DNA from 2 places in the Streptomyces sp. NPDC002886 genome. Region 2 is predicted to be linked to the other one. Evidence: predicted binding sites of a transcription regulator. Region 2 holds the regulator's gene; the other holds the start of a gene.
What was found. Region 2 encodes HspR, which represses chaperone genes until heat shock. Its sites were predicted from a motif close to TTGAGNNNNNNNNNCTCAA; they were not measured.

Region 1: lon (endopeptidase La) is a predicted target of HspR. The motif match lies at 4,094-4,112, and genes of this name have one in related genera.

What each region holds. Positions count from the first base shown of each region.
Region 1 is NZ_JBIAPV010000003.1:436,244-447,533, reverse strand. Features, by position in the region: gene ACFYYB_RS14255 (hypothetical protein) at 1-236, opposite strand, end outside; gene ACFYYB_RS14250 (hypothetical protein) at 497-1,786, shown strand; gene ACFYYB_RS14245 (hypothetical protein) at 1,916-2,314, shown strand; gene ACFYYB_RS14240 (sulfurtransferase) at 2,457-3,320, shown strand; gene ACFYYB_RS14235 (DUF6817 domain-containing protein) at 3,394-3,969, opposite strand; gene lon (endopeptidase La) at 4,135-6,531, shown strand; gene ACFYYB_RS14225 (MarR family transcriptional regulator) at 6,700-7,140, shown strand; gene ACFYYB_RS14220 (hypothetical protein) at 7,230-8,003, opposite strand; gene ACFYYB_RS14215 (nitrate- and nitrite sensing domain-containing protein) at 8,399-11,290, shown strand, end outside.
Region 2 is NZ_JBIAPV010000013.1:264,562-275,851, forward strand. Features, by position in the region: gene clpB (ATP-dependent chaperone ClpB) at 1-2,532, opposite strand, end outside; gene ACFYYB_RS37780 (TIGR03618 family F420-dependent PPOX class oxidoreductase) at 2,632-3,078, shown strand; gene ACFYYB_RS37785 ((2Fe-2S)-binding protein) at 3,278-3,589, opposite strand; gene ACFYYB_RS37790 (helix-turn-helix transcriptional regulator) at 3,872-4,906, shown strand; gene ACFYYB_RS37795 (heat shock protein transcriptional repressor HspR) at 5,033-5,485, opposite strand; gene dnaJ (molecular chaperone DnaJ) at 5,487-6,674, opposite strand; gene grpE (nucleotide exchange factor GrpE) at 6,735-7,412, opposite strand; gene dnaK (molecular chaperone DnaK) at 7,412-9,259, opposite strand; gene ACFYYB_RS37815 (sugar transferase) at 9,534-10,004, shown strand; gene ACFYYB_RS37820 (4Fe-4S dicluster domain-containing protein) at 10,180-11,290, shown strand, end outside.

The DNA of each region.
Region 1 (11,290 bases), on a different contig from region 2:
GGCTGCGGGGCCGGGCCGGTGGTACCGGCGCTCTGGCCGGGGGACGCGGTCCCCGGGGCGTCCGTCGCCGTCCCGGAGGGGGCGGTGGTGGCGGGGCCGGTGCCGCTGCTCGTGCCCGGGCCCGTGCCTGTGCCCGTGCTCGGCTTCGGTGAGGCTCCGTCCCGCGACCCGTCGGAGGAACAGCCGCCCAGGGCCGTCACCACGGCCAGCGCCGCGGCCGCCGTCGCCAAGCCCACTCGTCCACCACGTGCTCGCACGCCCCACCCCCGCAGGTATCCGGCTCGAACCCCGAGTATGGAGTCGGCACCACCCGCACGGATAGCACCCGGAGGCAGACATCCGCCGCATCGCCCCTTGGCGCTGGCTGCCGCCCCTCGCCGCATTCGCCCTCGGCCTCTGGGGCCTCGCGCGGGGCGGCTCCCTGTGGCGCGACGAGTCCGTCACGTGGCAGGTCGCGCACCGCCCGCTCGGGGAACTCTGGGAGCTGCTGGGCCAGGTGGACGCCGTCCACGGCCTCTATTACCTCCTGATGCACGCGGTGTTCGCGGCGACGGGCACCGCCGCTTCCGACCCCGGCCTCTGGGCCCTGCGCCTCCCCTCGGTGGCCGCCACGGCCCTCGCGGCCTCCGGCGTGGCCGCGGTGGCCCACCACCTGACGGGTCCGCCGCCCGGCGGGGGGTCCTCCCGCCCGGGCGCGCCCGACCGGTCCGGCGGCCCGGCTCGACCGGGTCGGCGCGCCGGTCCTGCCGACCGGGTCGCGGTGTCGGCCGGGGTCGCGTACGCCCTGCTGCCGCCCGTGCAGATGTACGCCCAGGAGGGGCGCTCGTACGCGTTCGTCGCCGCGGCCGTCGTCTGGGCCACGTACCTGATGCTGCGCGAGCGCTGGGTCGCCTACGCGGCGGTGCTGGTGCTGGGTTGCTGGCTGCACGAGTTCGCCGTACTGGCGCTGCCCGCGCATGCCCTCGCCGCCCGGCGCTCCCGCGGCTGGCGGCTCGCCGCCGGGGCGGTGGTGGCCGCGCTGCTGCCGCTCGCGCTGGTCAGCGCGCGGCAGGCGCAGACGCAGCTGGGCTGGCTCGGGCGGCCGAGCTGGCAGGACTGGGCGGCGTACGGGGTCCTCGCGGCCACCTCCCTGCTGCTGGCCCGGGGGGCCGCGCGGGACCTCGTACGGGTCGCCCTGCCGCTGGCGCTGGTGCCGCCCGGGCTGCTGCTCGCGGTCTCGCTGGTGCACCCCTGGTACGTGGACCGGTACGTCCTCTACGCCCTCGCCGGCCTCGCCCTCCTCGTGGGGGCGCGGCTCGCCGCGGCGCGGGGGTGGTGGGTGTGGCCGCTGGTCGGGGTCCTCCTCGTCCCCGTGGGGTTCTGGTCCGCGTGGCTGCGTACCCCCGAGAGCCGCAAGGACGACGCGCGGGCCGTGGCGGCGGCCGTCGCCGAACTCGCCCGCCCGGGCGACGAGGTGCTGTTCCTCCCCTCGCGGCGGCGCGAATGGCTGCTGTCCTCGCCGGAGCTCTACGGGTCCCTGAGCGACCTCGCCCTGTCCCGCACCCCGGCGGCTTCGCGGAGCCTCCAAGGCGTGGAGCGGACCCCGGAGCAGATCCGGGCGGCCCTGCTGGACCCGGCCGTCGACCGGGTGGTCGCCCTGCTGGACCCGGCGGGGCAGCCGCTGGACGGCTACCCGGCGGAGGCGGTGAAACGCCAGACGCTGGTCTCCCACTTCGACCTGTGCTCCGTGATGGACGTACGCGGCGCCCGCGTGGCGCTCTTCGCGAGACCGGGCGGCTGCCCGTAGCTCCCGCCGGGTCGGTGGGTCAGTGGGTTCGGTGGGTTCGGTGGGTCGGCGGGGCCACCGGTGAACAGGTGCGACCGCATGATCGTCATGAGGGAGTCCCGCAGTGCGGAACCGAAGGGGTGGTGACGGATGAGGGTGTTGTTCTTCCCCGGCGAAGGCGGGGTGGACCTCTCGGGCAGCGCGTCGGAGCTGGTCGCCGTGGCCCGCGCTCTCAGTGCGGGGGGCGGCGTCACGGAGGCTTCGGCTTCCACCGAACCGAGCTTCGGCGGCACCGAACTGACCTCGGTCGAGGTCCTGGCCCGCAGCGGATCGGGTGTCCGCGTCGGAGTCGACCCGGCACGCCGCGCCCTGCTGATCGAGGGCGACCGCACGGCATTGGGCGCTCTCGCCGATGAACTGCGGTCCACGGCGGAGATGGAGGACGGCGGGCACCAGCACATCGAGTACTACCCGGGTCACGACTACCTTGCCGCCGGATCACTGGCCATGGTGCTGAACAGCCCGCACGGGGGAATGCCGGCCCGTTGAACCACCCGGGTCGAGGGGCGGCCCGCCCGGGCAAGCCGCTCCCGCAGCAGGGGCGTTCGCGGAACGCGAGGGCGCGGGGGAGAGGATGGGAGGCGGGGCGCCGATCGTGCCGGGGCCCGTCGGATCCTGTCGGAGGTGCCTCATGGAAGCAGCCCACTCCCACTCCCGCGGTCTCGTGCCGCCCGGCCCGCTCGTCGGCGGGAGCTGGCTCGCGGAGCGGCTCGGGACGCCCGGACTCGTCGTCTTCGACGCCTCCGTCGGGGCGCACCGCGACTCGGACCGGCGGATTCCGGGGGCCCGCCCCTTCGACCTCGACGGCGCGCTGTCCGACCACACCGCCGCCGCCCCGCACACCATGCCCGGCCCCGCCGCCTTCGCCGAGGCGATGCGGGCCCTCGGCGTCGACGACACCAGCACGGTCGTCGCGTACGACGGCGCCGGGATCTATTCCAGCGCCCGCGCCTGGTGGATGCTGCGCGCCATGGGCTTCGGCCGGGTGGCCGTCCTCGACGGCGGGCTGCCCGCGTGGCTCGCCGCCGGGCGGCCGGTGGAGCGGCGCCGACCGGGTTACGAGGGCCCGCGCGGCTCCTTCACGGCCCGGCCCCGCGCCGGGCTGCTGGTGGACGCAGCCGCCGTCTCGGCGGCCCTGGCCGACCCGGCCGCCGCGGTGCTGGACGCCCGGACCCGCGAGCGCTTCGCCGGCGTCGCCCCCGAACCCCGCCCGGGCCTGCGCGGCGGCCACATGCCGGGCGCGGTCAGCCTCCCCTTCGGCGAACTCCAGCACCCCGACGGCCTGATGCGCCCCGCCGCGGAACTCCGTACGGCCTTCGGGGCGGCGGTGGGCGAGCGGGAACGGCTCTACTTCAGCTGCGGATCCGGCGTCACCGCCTGCGTGCTCGCCCTCGGCGCGGACCTCGCCGGGTACGAGGACCTCGCCGTGTACGACGGCTCCTGGAGCGAATGGGGCGTGCCGTCCCCGGACCGGCCGGTCGTGGCGGGGAGTTGAGCCGGGGGAATTGAGCCGGGGGGTCGGGCCGCCGCCGGGCGGGTGCCGGGCGGACGGCCGGTGCCCGCGCGGGTCAGCCGAGCACGGCGGTCACATCACGGCGGGCTGGCTCCGACAGCAGGGGGGACCACCGGGTGAACAGTTCGAGCAGACCGGCGCCGTTGCGTTCGCGGAAGGACGCGTTCACCTTGGCCAGGTCCAGCTCGTTGGCCGCCGTGAGTTCGGCGAAGTCGCGGCGCTGCCGAGGGGACGGAACGAACTCCTCGCCCGTGAACCGGTCCCGGAAGACCGCCGACGCTTCGTCCGGTGCGGAGAGGCCGGGGTAGGAGGCCTTGCGGTCGCAGCTCGCGTAGAAGTAGACGAGCTCCTCGGCCTCCGTACCGATCGCCTCGGTGAGGCGGGCCCGTTCGGAAAGGTCCAGGAGTATCAGTGGCAGTCCGTCGGTGCCGTAGAAGGCGTGGCACAGGGCCGCGGTCCGGAGCGCCGGCCGACCGCCCCAGGCGGCGACCAGTGCCTCGACGCGCAGCAGGTGGGTCAGGAGCGTCCCGCCCGAGTGCTTGGTGGTCTCCGCCCCCACCTCCTTGAGCAGGGCGATCGCCGGTGAATCGGTGGGTGCGTGCTTGTCGTGCTTGTCGTCGCTGGGCGTCATGCGCCCATCATGACGAGGCACCCGGGTCCGGCGCCCGACGCGATCGCCATGCGGACATCCGGCCGGCGACGAGTGTTCGCCCCCGGCGAACGGCGCTTGGGGAACATCGGGAGGCGCCCGCGCATTGAGTCGGCATAGCTCAACTTCACTGCCGGAGGGAACATCATGGCTTCGACGTCCGTAACGCTCACCCTGCCCGTGCTGCCGCTCGACGACGAGGTCGTGCTGCCCGGGATGGTCGTTCCGCTGGACCTGTCCGACGCCGAGGTGCGGGGCGCCGTCGAGGCGGCCCAGGCCGCCGCCGGGGACGGCAAACCGAAGGTGCTGCTCGTGCCCCGGGTCGACGGGAAGTACGCCGGTACCGGGGTGCTCGGGACCGTGGAGCAGGTGGGGCGGCTGTCCGACGGGGATCCCGGGGCGCTGATCCGGGGCCGCGGCCGGGTCCGCATCGGGGCCGGGACGACCGGCCCCGGGGCCGCGCTCTGGGTCGAGGGCGAGACGGTGGACGAGGTCGTCCCCGATCCGCTGCCCGGGGCCGTTGCCGAGCTCGTCAAGGAGTACAAGGCGCTCGCCACGACCTGGCTCAAGAAGCGCGGGGCCTGGCAGGTCGTGGACCGGGTGCAGCAGATCGAGGGGGTCGGGGCCCTCGCGGACAACTCCGGGTACTCGCCGTTCCTGACCGTCGAGCAGAAGGTGGAGTTGCTGGAGACGGCCGACCCGATCGCGCGGCTGAAGCTGGCGGTCAAGGCCCTCAGCGACCACCTCGCCGAGCAGGACGTCGCCGAGTCCATCGCCAAGGACGTCCAGGATGGTGTCGACAAGGTCCAGCGCGAGTTCCTGCTCAAGCGGCAGCTCGACGCAGTGCGCAAGGAACTGCGCGAGCTCGGCGGGGAGAAGGAGGGCGAGGAGTCCGACGACTACCGGGCCCGCGTCGAGGCCGCCGACCTGCCCGAGAAGGTGCGGGAAGCCGCCCTCAAGGAAGTCGACAAGCTGGAGCGCTCCAGCGACCAGTCCCCGGAGGGGTCCTGGATCCGCACCTGGCTGGACACCGTGCTCGAACTGCCCTGGAACGAGCGGACCGAGGACGAGTACGACATCCGGGGAGCCCGCGCCGTCCTGGACGCGGAGCACGCCGGGCTGAGCGACGTGAAGGACCGGATCACCGAGTACCTGGCGGTGCGCAAGCGCCGCTCCGAGCGCGGGATGGGCGTCGTCGGCGGGCGCAGGGGCGGGGCCGTGCTGGCGCTCGTAGGCCCTCCCGGCGTCGGAAAGACCTCCCTCGGGGAGTCCGTGGCCCACGCCATGGGGCGCAAGTTCGTCCGCGTGGCCCTCGGCGGAGTCCGCGACGAGGCCGAGATCCGCGGGCACCGGCGCACCTACGTGGGCGCGCTGCCCGGCCGGATCGTACGGGCGATCAAGGAAGCCGGGTCCATGAACCCGGTCGTCCTGCTCGACGAGATCGACAAGGTCGGCTCCGACTTCCGGGGCGACCCGGCCGCGGCGCTGCTCGAAGTCCTCGACCCGGCCCAGAACCACACCTTCCGGGACCACTACCTGGAGGTGGAGCTGGACCTGAGCGACGTGGTGTTCCTCGCCACCGCGAACGTGCTGGAGTCCATCCCCGAAGCTCTCGCCGACCGTATGGAACTGGTCCGCCTCGACGGCTACACCGAGGACGAGAAGGTCGTCATCGCCCGCGACCACCTGCTGCCCCGGCAGCTGGAGCGCGCCGGCCTGGCCGCGGAGGAAGTGGTCCTGGAGGAGGACGCGCTGCGCAAGCTGGCGGGCGAGTACACCCGGGAGGCGGGCGTGCGCACCCTGGAGCGTTCCCTCGCCCGGCTGCTGCGCAAGGTGGCCTCCCAGCACGAGCTGGGGGAGCGGGAGCTGCCCCTGCGGATCGGCGCGGACGACCTGCGGGCGCTCATCGGGCGGCCGCACCACGTGCCGGAGTCCGCGCAGGACCCGGCCGAGCGGCGCACCGCGGTACCGGGCGTGGCCACCGGCCTCGCCGTGACCGGGGCGGGCGGTGACGTCCTGTTCGTCGAGGCCTCGCTGGCCGATCCCGAGACGGGTGCGGCCGGGCTCACGCTGACGGGCCAGCTCGGAGACGTGATGAAGGAGTCGGCGCAGATCGCGCTCAGCTTCCTGCGCTCCCACGGCGCCGAGCTGGAACTCCCGGTCGCCGACCTGAAGGACCGGGGCGTGCACATCCACTTCCCGGCGGGCGCGGTGCCCAAGGACGGCCCGAGCGCGGGCATCACGATGACGACGGCGCTGGCCTCGCTGCTGTCGGGCCGGCAGGTCCGCACGGACGTGGCCATGACCGGGGAGGTCTCGCTGACCGGGCGGGTCCTGCCGATCGGCGGGGTCAAGCAGAAGCTGCTGGCCGCGCACCGGGCCGGGCTGACCACCGTCATCATTCCGAAGCGGAACGAGGCCGACCTGGACGACGTTCCCGCGGAGGTGCTGGCGGGGCTGTCGGTGCACCCGGTGACGGACGTACGGCAGGTCCTGGAGCTGGCCCTGGCCGCGGACGGGGTTCCGGTGGCCGCGGCGGCCTGATCCGGGCACGAGGCGTCCGGCCGCCGACCGTCCGGCCGTCGACCGGCCGCCCCGCCGGGCATCCGCGCGGGCCGGGGGCCCGGGGTCTCCCGCTCCGGCGGGGCCCCGGGCCCCCGGCGTACCCGCTGCGAAATACTGGTGGCCCACCCACCAGCGAAGGAGCCGTCCGTGCACGGGACCGAAGACCAGGAGTTCCTTGCCCTGGAGCGGGAGCTGTCCGTCTTCCTCCGACGGGCCCGCGCCTCCTCCGGGGAGATGGCGCGCGAGCTGCACCCGGAACTGGAACCGGCCGCCTACGGGCTCCTCGTACGGCTGGAAGCCGCCGGACGGCAGCGGGCGACCGAGCTCGCCGCGTACTTCGGGGTCGGCAAGGCCACGATGAGCCGGCAGCTTCGGGCCCTGGAGGTACTGGGCCTGCTGGCCCGCGAGCCGGACCCGGCGGACGGGCGGGCCTTCCTGGTCGGGCTCACCGAGGAGGGCCGGGAGCGCTTCCTGCGCGTCCGGGGCGCCCGGCGCGAGCAGTACATGCGCAAGCTCGCGGACTGGGACCGCGGCGAAGTGGCGGAACTGGCGCGGCTGCTCAACCAGTTGAACGCGGGCGCGGAGTAGCCCCCGGGGGCGGGACACACGAGCCCCCGGACCGGGACACACGAGCCCCCGGACCGGGACACACGAGCCCCCGGCGCTCGGGGCAACCCCTACAGCTCCGCGTAAGCCGCCGACGCGTCGTCGTGGCGCTTTTCGCGGCGGTGCGCCCGGCCCGGATCCGATTCCAGCGAGCGGACCCGGTCGATCAGGGACTGCGCGCCTTCCTTGCGCAGCACCGCCAGGCATTCGGCCCAGTCGCCCTCCCCGAACGTGTCCGTCCACCGGCTGGCGCCGTCGGTGAGCGCCGCCACCGCCCGGACCCGCGCGCGCGGCGTCCGCCCGGTCACCGCCCGGTCGGCCACCTCCGGGTCCGCGGCGGCGGTGAAGAAGCCGCCCTCCGCGTTGCGCAGCGTGTCGGCGGAGGCCTCCGTACGCAGCAGCTCGCGCGGGATCCGGTCCAGCCGGTCGTCGAGGACCGCGCGCACCTCGCCCCCGGGCGCCTCGAGCAGGAGCACGGAGTCCGAGAGCACCAGGTGTTCGACGCAGGAGGCGTCCCAGCGGACCACGACCACCGTGGCCTGCGGGGTCCGGACGTGAGAAAGGTCACAGGTGTCGCGATGGGCGTCCGCGGTGACGCGGATGGCCTCCGCCAGGACGCGGTCGAGGGGCATGTCCCGGCGCGATCCGGACAGTTCGGTCAATCGGCCGCCCAGCCGGGCCGCGAACCACGGCACTCCGTGCGTGCATCCGACCTCCCCCGGCGGCGGGGTGACCCCGTCGAGGGCGACCAGGACTCCGCCGCCCGAGGCGGGGATCGCGGCCGACAGCCAGTCCTCGTTGGGGCGTTCCGGATTGCCGGGGGCGGAGGAGAGATCGATGCGCATGCGGACATTCTGCCCGGGCGGGCCTCCGTAGGGGTGGGAAGGGCCGGGGAAGGTACGGACCAAAGCGGCGGGAGGGGGGAGGGAGCGGACTTCCGGGTTCCGTGGGCCGCCCCTCGGCGATGTGGGCGGGCATCCTGCCAAAAGCCGCATCGATCTTTCAACCACCCGTCCACGGCCGGGCCCTGACAGCCGATCGCCGAGTTGGTCGCCAACTCCTCCGTGCTGTTCACTCCTTCGTGTGGCCGGGCGGGCGATGTGCGGCCCCCTTCCCAACTCACTGCGAGGGTCTGAGGCGGTACGGCGGTGGACGCGCGCAAGCGGCGCGTACCGCGTGACACGTACGGGCATCAGGCAACGAGCACGAGCAGCACACGTAAACAGGATTGCGAGCACCGGTGCAGAAGAAGCGGCCTCGGAAGAACGGCACCGTCGCGAACGGCACCGCACCCGACGGCACCGCACCCGACCGACGAGCCCCCGGCGGCCCGGTCGCCGCGGCCGCTCCCACCGGGCGCCGCGTCCGCGTGCGCAGCAGGCTGGTCATCGGGGTCGCCGTGGCAGGGCTCGCCGTGCTCGTGGCGGGAGCGCCCGCCGTCCTGTCCGCCTCCGCGGACCTGAAGGACTCCCAGCAGCTGGTCACCCTCGCCGACCGGAGCCGGCAGACCCTCACCCTCGCCCACCTGCTCGGGGACGAGCGCGACGCCGTCACCGCGTACGTGGCCAAGGGCCGCCCCGGCGGCCCCCGGGGCAAGCAGGCCGCCGCGGTCCAGCAACGCGCCGCGGGCACCGACCGCCAGCTCGCCGAGGTGCAGGCGGACGCCGACGAGGAACTCGCCGAGGCCCTCGGCAGGATCGCAGCGGTCCGCACCGAGGCCATCGAGGGCAGGGACAGCGCCCTCACCGCCCACCAGGCCTACTCCGGGGTCATCGGCGAACTCCTCGCACCGGGCGACCGGCTCACCGAGCTGACCCCGCCGCGCGCCACCGACGCCCTCGTCACCACCCGCCCGCTGGCCGCCCTCGGCCAGGCCGCGGAGCAGGCTTCCGCCACCCGCGGACTGCTCCTGTCCGCACTGTCCGTGCCCGGTGGCGACCGGCAGCCGGGCGCCGCCTTCGTGGACGAACTCACCGCCGCCGCCCAGCGGGCGCGCGTACGGGAGCAGGGCGCGCTCGACGACTTCGCGCGGGCCGCGCGTCCCGACGTGCGCCAGAGCCTCACCGCCACCGTCACCGGACCCGAGGTCAAGACGGCCGACGACTACCTCAAGCGGCTCACCGACCGGCCGACCCTTTCCGCCGCCGACCGCAAGCTCGACCCCGGCGCCGTCGGATCGGCCCTCACCGCCCGCGTCGACCGGATGCGCTCGGTCGAGGCCACCCTCGCCGGCCAGCGCGCCACCGCGCTCGCCGCGCTGCGCGACGACGACGTGACCGCGCTGGAGCTCATGGTCGCCTTCCTCGGCGTGCTGTTCCTCGTCACCCTCGGCATCTCCACCGCCATCGCGCGCTCCCTCACCCGCCCGCTGTCGGTCCTGCGGCGCGGCGCGGCCCGGCTGGCCACGCCGGAGGGCTCGGTGGAACCGGTCCGGTTCACAGGCCGCAACGACGAGTTCGCCGAAGTGGTGCGCCACCTCAACGGGGTGCGTGACCAGACGGTCTCCCTGCACACCCGGATCGCCGGACTCGACGCCGACCGGCGCCGCCTCATCGGCCGCAACGAGGCGCTCTCGGCCGGCCGGGAAGCGCTGGAGGAAGAACTCGCGCAGCTGCGGGCGGGGCTGGAAGAGCACCGCCGCATCATGTCGACGACGTCCGTGTCGCTCTCCCTGCGGACCCTGGGGCTCGTCGAGCGCCAACTCGCCGTCATCGAGGAGCTGGAGTCCGAGGAGCCGGATCCGGACCGCCTCTCCACCCTCTTCAAGCTCGACCACCTGGCGACCGTGATGCGCCGCCACAACGAGAACCTGCTCGTCCTCGCCGGCCAGGAGCACGGCCACGGCCAGGGCCTGCCGGTGCCGCTGGTCGACGTCATGCGGGCGGCGGTCAGCGAGATCGAGCGCTACGAGCGCGTCGACCTCGGCGCGCTGCCCTCGTACACGCAGGTCGCCGGGCACGCCGCCGACGACATCTCGCACGTGCTGGCGGAGCTGCTGGAGAACGCGACGACCTTCTCGCCGCCGGACGCCAAGGTGAAGGTGTCCGGGTGGCTGCTGGACTCCGGCGACGTGGTGCTCTCCGTCGTCGACGAGGGCATCGGGATCACCGGTGACCGGCTGGCCACGCTCAACGAGCGGCTGGCCACGCCCGAGGCGTACGACGAGGAGCCCGAGTCCGAACACGGCCTGGGCCTCGGCCTCTACGTGGCGGGCCGGCTCGCGGCCCGGCACGGGGTGAGCGCGGAGCTGCGCATCCAGCGGCACGGCGGCACGGAGGCCCTGGTCGTCGTACCGGCGGCGCTGCTGCCCGTCGCTCCGCCGGCGTCCCCGGTCCACGCCATGGGCGCACCGGGCGCCCCCGCGCTGCAGCTGCCCGGGGTGATCGCGGAGGCCAACGAGAACACCCTCCCCTCGCGTCTACGGGGCCCTGCCGCTCCCGCCCCCGAAAGCCCGGCGGAGCCGGAGGCCCCGGTGGCCCCGGCCCGGCCGGAGCCCGTCTTCCCGGCGGAGCCGGCCCCGGAGGCGTTCGCGGAGCCGGGCCCGGAAGCGCTCGCGGAGGCGGACCCGGAAGCGGAATCGCTCGCGGAGCCTGAGTTCCTCGCGGAGCCTGAGTTCCAGGCGGAGCCGGAGGCCCTGGCCCCCGGAGCCTTCCCCGAGCCGGCCCCCGCAGCCTTCCCCGAGCCTGAGCCCGCGCACGGCGCCGCGGAAGACACCGCGGACGCGGACGACACCCTCGCGGAGCCGCCCGCCCGGGTGGCGCCGGAGCCCGCTCCGGCGGCGTTCGCGCCCCCGGCCGGGCAGCTGCCGCCCACGGAGCAGGTGTTCCGGGTTCCGGCGCCGGTCGAGGTGCCGGCCGAGCAGGTGTTCCGCGTACGGCCGCAGGCCCAGGCCGGTGCCGAGGCCGCCGCCGAGGTCCCGGCCGCCGCCGAGGCGCCCGGGGACGTACCCGCCGAGCAGGTGTTCCGCGTACCGCCGCAGGCCGAGGCGCCCACCGGGCAGCCGCTCCGGGACCCGGCCGCCGCCCCGCGGGGGAGCGAGCCGCAGGAGGTCCTCACCGACAAGGGGCTGCCCAAGCGGAGCCCCCGCACGGTGGCCGCCGGGCGCGGGGACGAGGTGCGTCCGGTGCCGGGC
Region 2 (11,290 bases):
GTCGCCGTCGCGGACCTCGCCCGCGAGGATCTCCTTGGCCAGGCGGTCGCCGATGGCCGTCTGGATCAGGCGGCGCAGGGGGCGGGCGCCGTACGCCGGGTCGTTGCCCTTCTCCGCCAGCCAGGCCAGGGCTTCCGGCGTGACGTCCAGGATCAGGCGGCGTTCCGCCAGGCGCTGGGCCAGGCGGCCGATCTGGAGCTCGGCGATGTGGGCCAGCTCGGCCCCGCTCAGGGCGGAGAAGACCACCAGGTCGTCCAGGCGGTTGAGGAACTCCGGCTTGAAGGAGGCCCGCACCACGTCCATGACCCGGGCCTTCTTCTCGTCCACACCTGTGGACGGATCCATGAGGAACTGGCTCCCCAGGTTCGAGGTCAGGATCAGGATCGTGTTGCGGAAGTCCACCGTGCGGCCCTGGCCGTCCGTGAGGCGGCCGTCGTCGAGGACCTGGAGCAGCACGTCGAAGACCTCGGGGTGGGCCTTCTCGACCTCGTCCAGGAGGACGACGCTGTACGGGCGGCGCCGGACGGCCTCCGTCAGCTGGCCGCCCTCCTCGTAGCCCACGTAGCCGGGCGGGGCGCCGACGAGGCGGGCCACGCTGTGCTTCTCGCCGTACTCCGACATGTCGATGCGGATCATGGCCCGCTCGTCGTCGAAGAGGAAGTCGGCGAGGGCCTTGGCCAGCTCCGTCTTGCCCACGCCCGTGGGCCCGAGGAAGAGGAACGAGCCGGTCGGCCGGTCCGGGTCCGCGATGCCCGCGCGGGTGCGGCGCACGGCGTCGGAGACGGCGCGCACGGCCTCGCCCTGGCCGATCAGGCGCCGGCCCAGCTCCTCCTCCATGCGGAGCAGCTTCTGGGTCTCGCCCTCCAGGAGGCGGCCGGCCGGGATGCCCGTCCAGGCGCCGACCACGTCGGCGATGTCGTCGGGGCCGACCTCGTCCTTGACCATGGTGTCCCGCGAGACCTCGGCCTCGGCTTCGGTGGCCTCCGCGAGCTCGTGCTCCAGGGCCGGGATCTCCCCGTAGAGGAGCTTGGAGGCGGTGTCGAAGTCCCCGTCGCGCTGGGCGCGCTCGGCCTGGCCGCGCAGGTCGTCCAGGCGCTCCTTGAGCTCGCCGACCCGGTTGAGGGACTGCTTCTCCTTCTCCCAGCGGGCGGTGAGGCCCCGCAGGTCCTCCTCCTTGTCCGCGAGGTCCTTGCGGATCTTGTCCAGGCGCTCGCGCGAGGCGGCGTCGGACTCGTTGTTCAGGGCCAGCTCCTCCATGCGCAGGCGGTCGACCGAGCGCTGGAGCTCGTCGATCTCCAGCGGCGAGGAGTCGATCTCCATGCGGAGCCGGGACATGGACTCGTCGACGAGGTCGATGGCCTTGTCCGGCAGGAAGCGGGAGGTGATGTAGCGGTCGGAGAGGGTGGCGGCGGCGACGAGCGCGCTGTCGTTGATGACGACCTTGTGGTGGGCCTCGTAGCGGCCCTTGAGCCCGCGCAGGATCGCGATGGTGTCCTCGACGCTCGGCTCCGCCACCAGCACCTGCTGGAAGCGCCGCTCCAGCGCCGGGTCCTTCTCGATCCGCTCGCGGTACTCGTCGAGGGTCGTCGCGCCGACCATGCGCAGCTCGCCGCGGGCCAGCATGGGCTTGAGCATGTTGCCCGCGTCCATGGAGGAGTCCCCGCCGGCGCCCGCGCCGACGACGGTGTGCAGCTCGTCGATGAAGGTGATGATCTGGCCGTCGCTGGCCTTGATCTCCGAGAGGACCGTCTTGAGCCGCTCCTCGAACTCGCCGCGGTACTTGGCACCGGCCACCATCGCGCCGAGGTCCAGGGAGACCAGCCGCTTGTTCTTCAGGGACTCGGGGACGTCGCCCTTGACGATGCGCTGGGCCAGGCCCTCGACGACGGCCGTCTTGCCGACGCCGGGCTCGCCGATGAGCACCGGGTTGTTCTTGGTCCGGCGCGAGAGCACCTGGACGACGCGGCGGATCTCGTGGTCGCGGCCGATGACGGGGTCGAGCTTGCCCTCGCGGGCGGCCGCCGTGAAATCGGTGCCGAACTTCTCCAGGGCCTTGTACTGGCCCTCGGGGTCGGGGGTGGTCACCCGCCGCCCTCCTCTTGCGTTCTCGAAGGCCTCGCGCAGCTTCTTCGCGGTCGCGCCCTGGGCTGAAAGGAGCTCGCCGGCCGCACCGCCCTTGGCGGCGAGGGCGATGAGCAGGTGTTCGGTGGAGAGGTACTCGTCTCCGAGCTTCCCGGCCTGCGCGTCGGCCTCGGCCAGTACGGCGAGCAGCTCGCGGGTGGGCTGCGGGGGCGCGACCGTGGAGCCCGTGACGCTGGGCAGGGCGGCGAGCAGCCGGTCCGCTCCGGCGCGTACGGCGGCCTGGTCGGCGTCGGTCGCGGCGAGCAGGTCGGTGATGTTCTCGTTGTCCTCGCCGGCGAGCAGCGCCAGCAGCAGGTGTGCGGGCGTCAGGTCGGCGTGCCCGTCCTTGACGGCCCTGGTCGTGGCCGCGTTCAGCGCGTCCCGGCTCCGGTTGGTCAGTTCGGCATCCACGTGCGCCTTCTCCCTTCCTCTCCTGTGTGTGCTTTACATGAGTAACCTGCACAAAGTTGAGTCTATTCCACTCAAGGTGGAGGGACGTACCCTTCGCGCATGTCGACTCCCAGCCCGGCCGGCACGGCCCGCCCGCCCCAAGACGTACTCAACCCGACGCCGGAGTACCTCGCCTTCTGGCGGGAGCGGCACATCTGCACGCTGACCACCCACCGGCCCGACGGCAGCCCGCACGTGGTCCCGGTGGGCGTGACGTACGACCCGGAGGCCGGGCTGGCACGGGTGATCAGCAACAAGCACAGCAAGAAGGTCCGCAACGTGCTGGCGTCGCAGGGCGGCCCGCAGGGCGGGGCCCGGGTGGCGGTGTGCCAGCTGGAGGGGCGGCGCTGGGCGACCCTGGAGGGCCGCGCGGTGGTCCGTGACGACGAGGCCTCGGTCGCGGAGGCGGTACGCCGCTACGCGGAGCGGTACGGGCGGACGCCCTCGCCGAACCCGGACCGGGTGGTCGTGGAGATCAGCCTGGAGCGGGCGATGGGGCGCGCGTAGTCGCGCAGGCCCCGCCGGACCGGGTCCCGTACGGCCGGGTCCCGTTGGACCACGTCCCGTTCGGCCGGGTCCCCTTCAACTACGTCCGGTTCAAGCACTGGACACGAACATCACAGCGGCGCCATCGTGGTCAGGTCCACGATGGCGCCGCTGTGTGGGGGGTAGCACCTGAGCGATTTGCGACGACAGGGGAATCGCTTCAGGCACTGCGGGGGGTGGCGGCGGAGTCGGGTTCGAAAAGTTGGTGGTCACGCTGGTCCAGATTGACGAAGACCATGCCGTACCGGATCTCGCAGCGGACGGGCTGCGGCGCGCCCCGGGGACGACGCAGACAGCGGTAGGCGCGGACGTCCTCGTCCTCTTCCCGCACCACGATGATGGGCTGGCCGAAGAGGGTGACCTTCAGCGAGTCACCGGCGTAAGGAATGGCACTGGTGAGATCGATGAACTGCCAGCCGGAGCGGTAGGCCGATGCCATCTCACGGCGGAATCCGTGGTCGTCGGGGGTCATCAGGAAACCTGCGCAGGGATGGTGTCCCAGCCGAAGTCGTTCCCGACCTTCTTCTCGACGGACGTGCTCGCACTGGTGTCAGCGCTTCCCGTGCCCCCGTTGACAGCGGCGACTGCCCCAAAAATCGCGGCGACGGAGAAAACAACGGCAAGCGCCGAGCGAAGCATTCTCTTATACATGGTCGGCTTCGTCCTCACTTGATGGAATCTTCTCCCCCGCACTGACAGACGATGGCTCATTCAGGCACGTCAGTGCCACAGGGACGATGCATCATGTTCTTACATGTTCAGGACCCTGGGGGGTGGAGATTTGCCGCAGAGCACAACAAACCCGACACATCACCACCCCGTCACGGAGATGTGCGCCGAGGGAACGCGGCTCTACGCAGCGGCCCTGAGCACCGGCCGCGTCGCCCGCGGTGAAGTGAAGAACGCCCCCTGCCTGCTCGAATTCGCTCTGCTGCGCCCCGACCCGGACGACGCGAACCAACTGCGCGCGGTTCCCCCGTCCGTGGCGCTCGCCCAGCGGCTCCACCCGATCGAACGCGAGATCCAGGACCGGCGGCGAACCGCCGTGGATCTCACCGACGCTTTCGAGCCGTTCCTCGCCCTCAGCGCCCGGAGCCCCGCCAACACCCACGCGATCACGGTGCTGGAGGGATTCGACCAGATCAACGCCGCCATCGACCTGGCCACCTCCGAGTGTCACACCGAGGCCCTGACCGTCCAGCCGGGTGGCGCCCGGCCGACGTTCAGCCTCAGCCAGTCCCTGGAGCGCGCCTCGCCGATGATCGACCGCGGGGTGAAGATCCGTACGCTCTACCAGCACACCGTGCGGCACAGCCAGGGCACGCTCGCCTATGTGGACAGGATCTCCACGGGCAAGGTCGAGATCCGCACACTGGAGGAGCTCATCGAGCGTCTCATGATCTTCGACCGTACCGTGGCCTTCATCCCCGCGAGCCATGATCGGCGCGTCGCCCTGGAACTGCGGCACCCGGGGCTGATCGAGTACCTCATCAAGGTCTTCGAGCAGCTGTGGCGCAGGGCCGTGCCGCTGAACGACAAGGTCACGTACACGCACAGCCCGGACGGGATCTCCGGCGTGCAGCGCTCCATCGCCCACCTCCTCATCGAGGGGCACGTCGACGAGGCCATCGCCCGGCGCCTGGGCATGAACGTACGCACCTGCCGCGCGCACATCGCCAAACTGGCCACCGCCCTGGGCAGCGGCAGCAGGGCCCAGCTGGGCTACCTCATCGCCGAGTCCGGCATCCTGCACGACTCGGGCCCCGCGGACGCCGAGGGGCTGCCGTAGCCCCGCTGACGGCTGGGGACGGACCGGGACGGGTTGCGGGCGGCCACGGCCGGTAGACACGCACAGAGGCCCCGCCCAGACCCTTCGTGAAGGGTTCGGGCGGGGCCTCCGCGTGCGTGCGCTCGCTCAGCCCAGCGGCCGCTTCGGCGCCGGCCGCCAGACGACCAGGGCGCTGCCCGGCTGCGGAGCCTGGTACGGGACCAGGTCGCGCCGGTACGAGGCGTGCACCTGGGCCTCGCGCTGCTGGAGAACGGCGGCGGCGCCGTCGACGGCCGTCGAGAGCTCGGCCACGCGCTGCTGGAGCGCGGCGACCTGGTTCTCCAGTTCGATGATCCGCTTGATGCCGGCCAGGTTGATGCCCTCTTCCTGGGACAGCGCCTGCACCGTGCGGAGCAGTTCGATGTCACGGGCCGAGTAGCGCCGGCCGCGCCCGGCCGTGCGGCCCGGGGAGACCAGGCCGAGGCGGTCGTACTGGCGCAGCGTCTGCGGATGCAGGCCCGAGAGCTGGGCGGCCACCGAGATCACGTAGACCGGGGTCTCATCGGTGAGCTGGTACTGGCTCCTACGGCGGCCGTCCATGTCATGCTCCCTTCGCGGACTCGAACAGCGCGGAGCGCGGGTCCTCGGACTCCGTCGCCTCGCGGTACAGCTCCATGGCCTCGCGGGCCTTGTCGTTCAGCTCGGTCGGGACCGCGACCTCCACCGTCACGAGCAGGTCGCCGCGGGTGCCGTCCTTGCGGACCGCTCCCTTGCCGCGGGCCCGCATCGTGCGGCCGCCGGGGGTGCCCGGGGGCAGCTTCAGCGTCACCGAGGGGCCGTTCAAGGTCGGGACCTTGATGTCGGCTCCCAGCGCCGCCTCCGCGAAGGTCACCGGAACGGTCACCGTGAGGTTGTCGTCCTTGCGGCCGAAGACCGGGTGCGCGTCCACGTGCACGACCACGTACAGGTCACCGGCCGGGCCGCCGCGCTCGCCCGGAGCTCCCTTGCCCCGCAGCCGGATCCGCTGGGAGTCGGAGACCCCCGCCGGGATCCGGACCTGCATGGTCCGGGAGCTGCGGGCCCGCCCGCTGCCCTTGCAGATGTCGCACGGGGTCTCGGCGATGAGGCCGCGGCCCTTGCAGTCCGCGCAGGGGTCGGTCAGCGAGAAGCCGCCGCCGCTGCCGCGGGACACCTGGCCGGTGCCGACGCAGGTCGGGCACACGCGGGGCGTGCCGTTCTTGTCGCCGGTGCCCGAACAGGCCTTGCACGGGGACTGCGAGGACATCCGGAGCGGGACCGTGGCCCCGTCCACCGCCTCCGTGAAGGAGAGGGTGACCTCCGATTCGATGTCCTGGCCGCGGCGCGGCTGGGTACGGGTTCCCGCACCCGGGCCGGCGCCGCCGCGGTTGAACAGGCCGCCGAAGACGTCGCCCAGGCCGCCGCCGGCGAAGCCGCCGCCCGCGCCGCCCTGCTGCTGGCCTCCGAAGAGGTCGCCGAGGTCGAAGTTGAACGAGCCGCCGCCCCCGCCGGGACCGGGGCGGAAGCCGCCGTTCCCGAACAGGGCGCGGGCCTCGTCGTACTCCTTGCGCTTCTTGGCGTCACCGAGGATGTCGTTCGCCTCGGAGATCTCCTTGAAGCGCTCCTCGGCCGAGGAGTCGCCCTTGTTGGCGTCCGGGTGGAACTCGCGGGCGAGCTTCCGGTACGCCTTCTTGATCTCGGCCTCGGTGGCGTCCTTCGGGACACCGAGGACCTTGTAGTAGTCCTTCTCGACGAAGTCCTTCGTGCTCATCCCCGGTGTCCCTCCTCTCGCGCTTCTTGTCCTGCGTGTCGTGCAAAGGGCGCCGCAGCGTCAGCCCTTGTCGGGGGCATCCGCGTCCTTGTCCGACGCGGACTCGCCTTCCGCCGCCTCGGACTTCGGCGCCGCGCCCGGCTGGGGCTCGGCCACCGCGACCCGCGCGGGACGGATCGTACGCTCGCCGATCCGGTACCCCGGCTGCAGGATCGCCACGCAGGTGTCCTCGGTGACGTCCGGTGCGTACGAGTGCATCAGGGCCTCGTGGATCGTCGGGTCGAAGGGCTCGCCCTCCTTGCCGAACTGCTGCAGGCCCATCTTGGCCGCGGCGGTCTCCAGCGATTCGGCCACCGACTTGAAGCCGCCGACCAGCTCGCCATGTTCCCGCGCCCGGCCGATGTCGTCCAGGGTCGGGAGGAGTTCCGTCAGGAGGGACGCGACCGCGATCTCCTTGACGGCGATCCGGTCCCGCTCCACCCGGCGGCGGTAGTTCTGGTACTCCGCCTGGAGGCGCTGGAGGTCCGCGGTGCGCTCGCCGAGCGCGGTGCGGGCCTGGTCCAGCTGGGCCAGCAGAGCCGTTTCCTGAACGCCCCGTGCTGCTGCGGAGTCCCCGGCCGGGGCCGCGGCCTCCTCCTTGGAGGAAGCTGCGGCCTTCGGCTCGGCGGCGTCGTCGTCAGGCGTGCCGTCGGCGGGGACTTCGGGCTTCTCGTCGAAGCCCGGGGTCTCCTCCGACATCAGGCAGCGCCGCCCTTCGGCTTCTCGTCGTCCACGATCTCGGCGTCGACGACGTCGTCGTTGGTGTCGGCCTGGCCGGCGTCACCGGTCGGCGCGCCACCGGCGGCCTGGGCACCGGCGTCGGCGTAGATCGCCTGGCCGAGCTTCTGGCTGACGGCACCGAGCTTCTCGGTCGCGGTGCGGATCTCGGCGGCGTCCTCGCCCTTGAGCTTTTCCTTCAGCTCGGCGATGGAGGCCTCGACCTCGTCCTTGACGTCGGCCGGGACCTTGTCCTCGTTGTCCTTGACGAACTTCTCCGTCTGGTAGACGAGCTGCTCGCCCTGGTTGCGGGACTCGGCCGCCTCCTTGCGACGGGAGTCCTCGTCCGCGTACTGCTCCGCCTCCTGGCGCATGCGGTCGACCTCGTCCTTGGCGAGGGAAGAGCCGCCGGTGACGGTCATCTTCTGCTCCTTGCCAGTGCCCAGGTCCTTGGCAGTGACGTGCATGATGCCGTTCGCGTCGATGTCGAAGGAGACCTCGATCTGCGGGACGCCACGCGGGGCCGGCGGCAGGCCGGTCAGCTCGAACATGCCGAGCTTCTTGTTGTACGCCGCGATCTCGCGCTCGCCCTGGTAGACCTGGATCTGCACGGACGGCTGGTTGTCCTCGGCCGTCGTGAAGATCTCGGACCGCTTGGTCGGGATCGTGGTGTTGCGCTCGATGAGCTTGGTCATGATGCCGCCCTTGGTTTCGATACCGAGGGACAGCGGGGTCACGTCGAGGAGCAGGACGTCCTTGACCTCACCCTTGAGAACGCCCGCCTGGAGGGTCGCGCCGAGGGCGACGACCTCGTCCGGGTTGACGCCCTTGTTGGCGTCCTGACCGCCGGTGAGCTCCTTGACGAGCTCGGCGACGGCCGGCATGCGGGTGGAGCCGCCGACCAGGACCACGTGGTCGATCTCGGACAGGTTGATGCCCGCGTCCTTGATGACGTTGTGGAACGGAGCCTTGCAGCGGTCGAGCAGGTCAGCGGTGAGCTGCTGGAACTGCGAGCGCGTGAGCTTCTCGTCCAGGTGCAGCGGGCCCTCGGCGGAAGCCGTGATGTAGGGCAGGTTGATCGAGGTCTCCGTGGAGGAGGACAGCTCGATCTTCGCCTTCTCGGCGGCCTCGCGCAGACGCTGGAGCGCCATCTTGTCCTTGGACAGGTCGACGCCGTGGCCGTTCTGGAACTGCTTCACCAGGTAGTCGACGACGCGCTGGTCCCAGTCGTCGCCACCGAGGTGGTTGTCACCGTTGGTGGCCTTCACCTCGACGACACCGTCGCCGATCTCGAGGAGCGACACGTCGAAGGTGCCGCCACCGAGGTCGAAGACGAGAATGGTCTGGTCGTCCTTGTCGAGGCCGTAGGCCAGGGCGGCGGCGGTCGGCTCGTTGACAATACGCAGGACGTTCAGGCCCGCGATCTCGCCGGCCTCCTTCGTCGCCTGGCGCTCGGAGTCGTTGAAGTAGGCCGGGACGGTGATGACCGCGTCCGTGACCTTCTCGCCCAGGTACGCCTCGGCGTCGCGCTTCAGCTTCTGCAGGATGAAGGCGCTCATCTGCTGCGGGTTGAAGTCCTTGCCATCCAGGTTGATCTTCCAGTCAGTGCCCATGTGGCGCTTGACGGAGCGGATGGTCCGGTCCACGTTCGTGACCGCCTGGCGCTTGGCCACCTCGCCGACGAGGACCTCGCCGTTCTTGGCGAAGGCGACGACGGACGGCGTGGTCCTGGCGCCTTCGGCGTTGGTGATGACGGTGGGCTCTCCGCCTTCCAGAACGCTGACGACGGAGTTAGTGGTGCCCAGGTCGATGCCGACCGCACGTGCCATTTTGATTCCTCCAGCTGACTTGAGTGGAACAGACTCAAGAGTGCATCACCGCTCCGACGGTGTCAACAGAGGTGAGTCGAGGGGGCTCAACCTTTAGGCTGCGCTTACGCTCAGGGGCGCCATTCGGGGCACCACGGCCGCGCGGCACCCGCGCACCGCCGGAGCCGTACGGCACCGTGCTGGCATGCACAAGCTGCTCGCGCTCCCCGCCCGGCCGGGACCATGGCCGCGGCCTGGAACTTGGCCTTGGCCGACCAGGCCGTCGGCCAAGCGGGTGCTCGACCTCACCGGAGCGGCGCTCCTGCTCGGGGTGTTCCTCGTACCGCTGCTGCTGACCGCCGGGCTGCTGTACGCGACCCAGGGCGCGGGCGTCCTCGTACGGGAGCCGGCGGCCGGTCTGGCCGGGCGGCCGTACCGGGCCTGGCGGCTGCGCGTCGGCAAGGGGCGGGTCGGGGCGGCGCTGGAGCGGTGCGCCCTGGACGGACTGCCGCAGCTGCTCAACGTGGTGCGGGGCGAGATGTCGCTGGTCGGGCCGCGCCCCGGGAACAGTGCGTCGGACCGGCCCGAGCGGCTCCTCGTACGCCCCGGGATGACCGGGCTGTGGCAGGTGAGCGCGCGTTCGGACCTGCCGTGGGAGGAGATGGACCTGCTGGACCGGCACTATGTGGAGAACCACTGGCTGGGGATGGACCTGGCGATCCTCGCGCAGACCCCGCGGGCGGCCTGGCGGCACGGGCGGCCCTGAGACGGAGCCCGGGCGCGGACACGGCGGGGCCCCTGCGGCGGCGCGGCCCGTCACGGCGGGGGCGAGCGACGCAGATCACCGCGCGCTCGGCTACATTGCGGCGTCGGGACTGGGTAACCTCAAGCCTTGACTGGATAAGTTACCGCTTAGTAAGTCCCGCCCGAGGAGCCCTCCCATGCAACTCGCCGCGATCATCGTGTCGCTGGTCCTGACCGTGGTCGGCGTCGCGCTGCTCGCCCGAGCCGTGGCGCAGATCTACCGTTTCGTGAAGCTCGGTCAGCCCGTACCGGCAGGCAGCCGTACGGACGACCCGAAGTCCCGAACGATCACCCTGGTCCGGGAGTTCCTCGGGCACAGCCGGATGAACCGCTGGGGCCTCGTCGGCTTCGCGCACTGGTTCGTCGCGATCGGCTTCCTGACGCTGCCGCCGACGCTGGTGCAGGCGTACGGCCAGCTCTTCCAGGCCGACTGGGTGCTGCCGATCATCGGCGGCTTCCTGCCGTTCGAGTTCTACACCGAGTTCATCGGCCTGCTGACCGTGCTCGGCATCCTCGTCCTGATGGGGATCCGCCTCGCGTCGCTGCCCTCGCGGGCCGGCCGCAAGTCGCGCTTCGCGGGCTCGAAGGCCTGGCAGGCGTACTTCGTCGAGTACATCATCCTGACCATCGGCCTCGCGATCCTGTGCCTGCGCGGCCTCGAAGGCGCGATCCACCACGTGGACTCGTACGAGCCGGCGTACTTCGTCTCGTACCCGCTGGTGCTGGCCTTCAAGGGCATGTCGCTCGGCGCGCTCCAGAACGCCATCTACTTCACCGCGATGATCAAGATCGGCACCTCGCTGATCTGGATGATCGTCGTCTCGCTGAACACCAACATGGGTGTGGCCTGGCACCGCTTCCTCGGCTTCCCGAACATCTGGTTCAAGCGCAACGCCGACGGCGCGGTCGCGCTCGGCGCCCTGCAGCCCATGACCAGCGGCGGCAAGGTCATCGACTTCGAAGACCCGGGCGAGGACGACGTCTTCGGCGTCTCGCAGGTCGAGCAGTTCTCGTGGAAGGGCATCCTCGACTTCTCCACGTGCACGGAGTGCGGCCGCTGCCAGTCGCAGTGCCCGGCCTGGAACACGGGCAAGCCCCTCTCCCCCAAGCTCCTGATCATGTCGCTGCGCGACCACGCGCACGCCAAGGCCCCGTACCTGCTGGCCGGCGGCGGCAAGGACATGGAGGGCAACGAGAAGGCGACGCCCGAGCAGCTCGCCAACGTCCCGGCGGCGGCTCTGGCCGAGG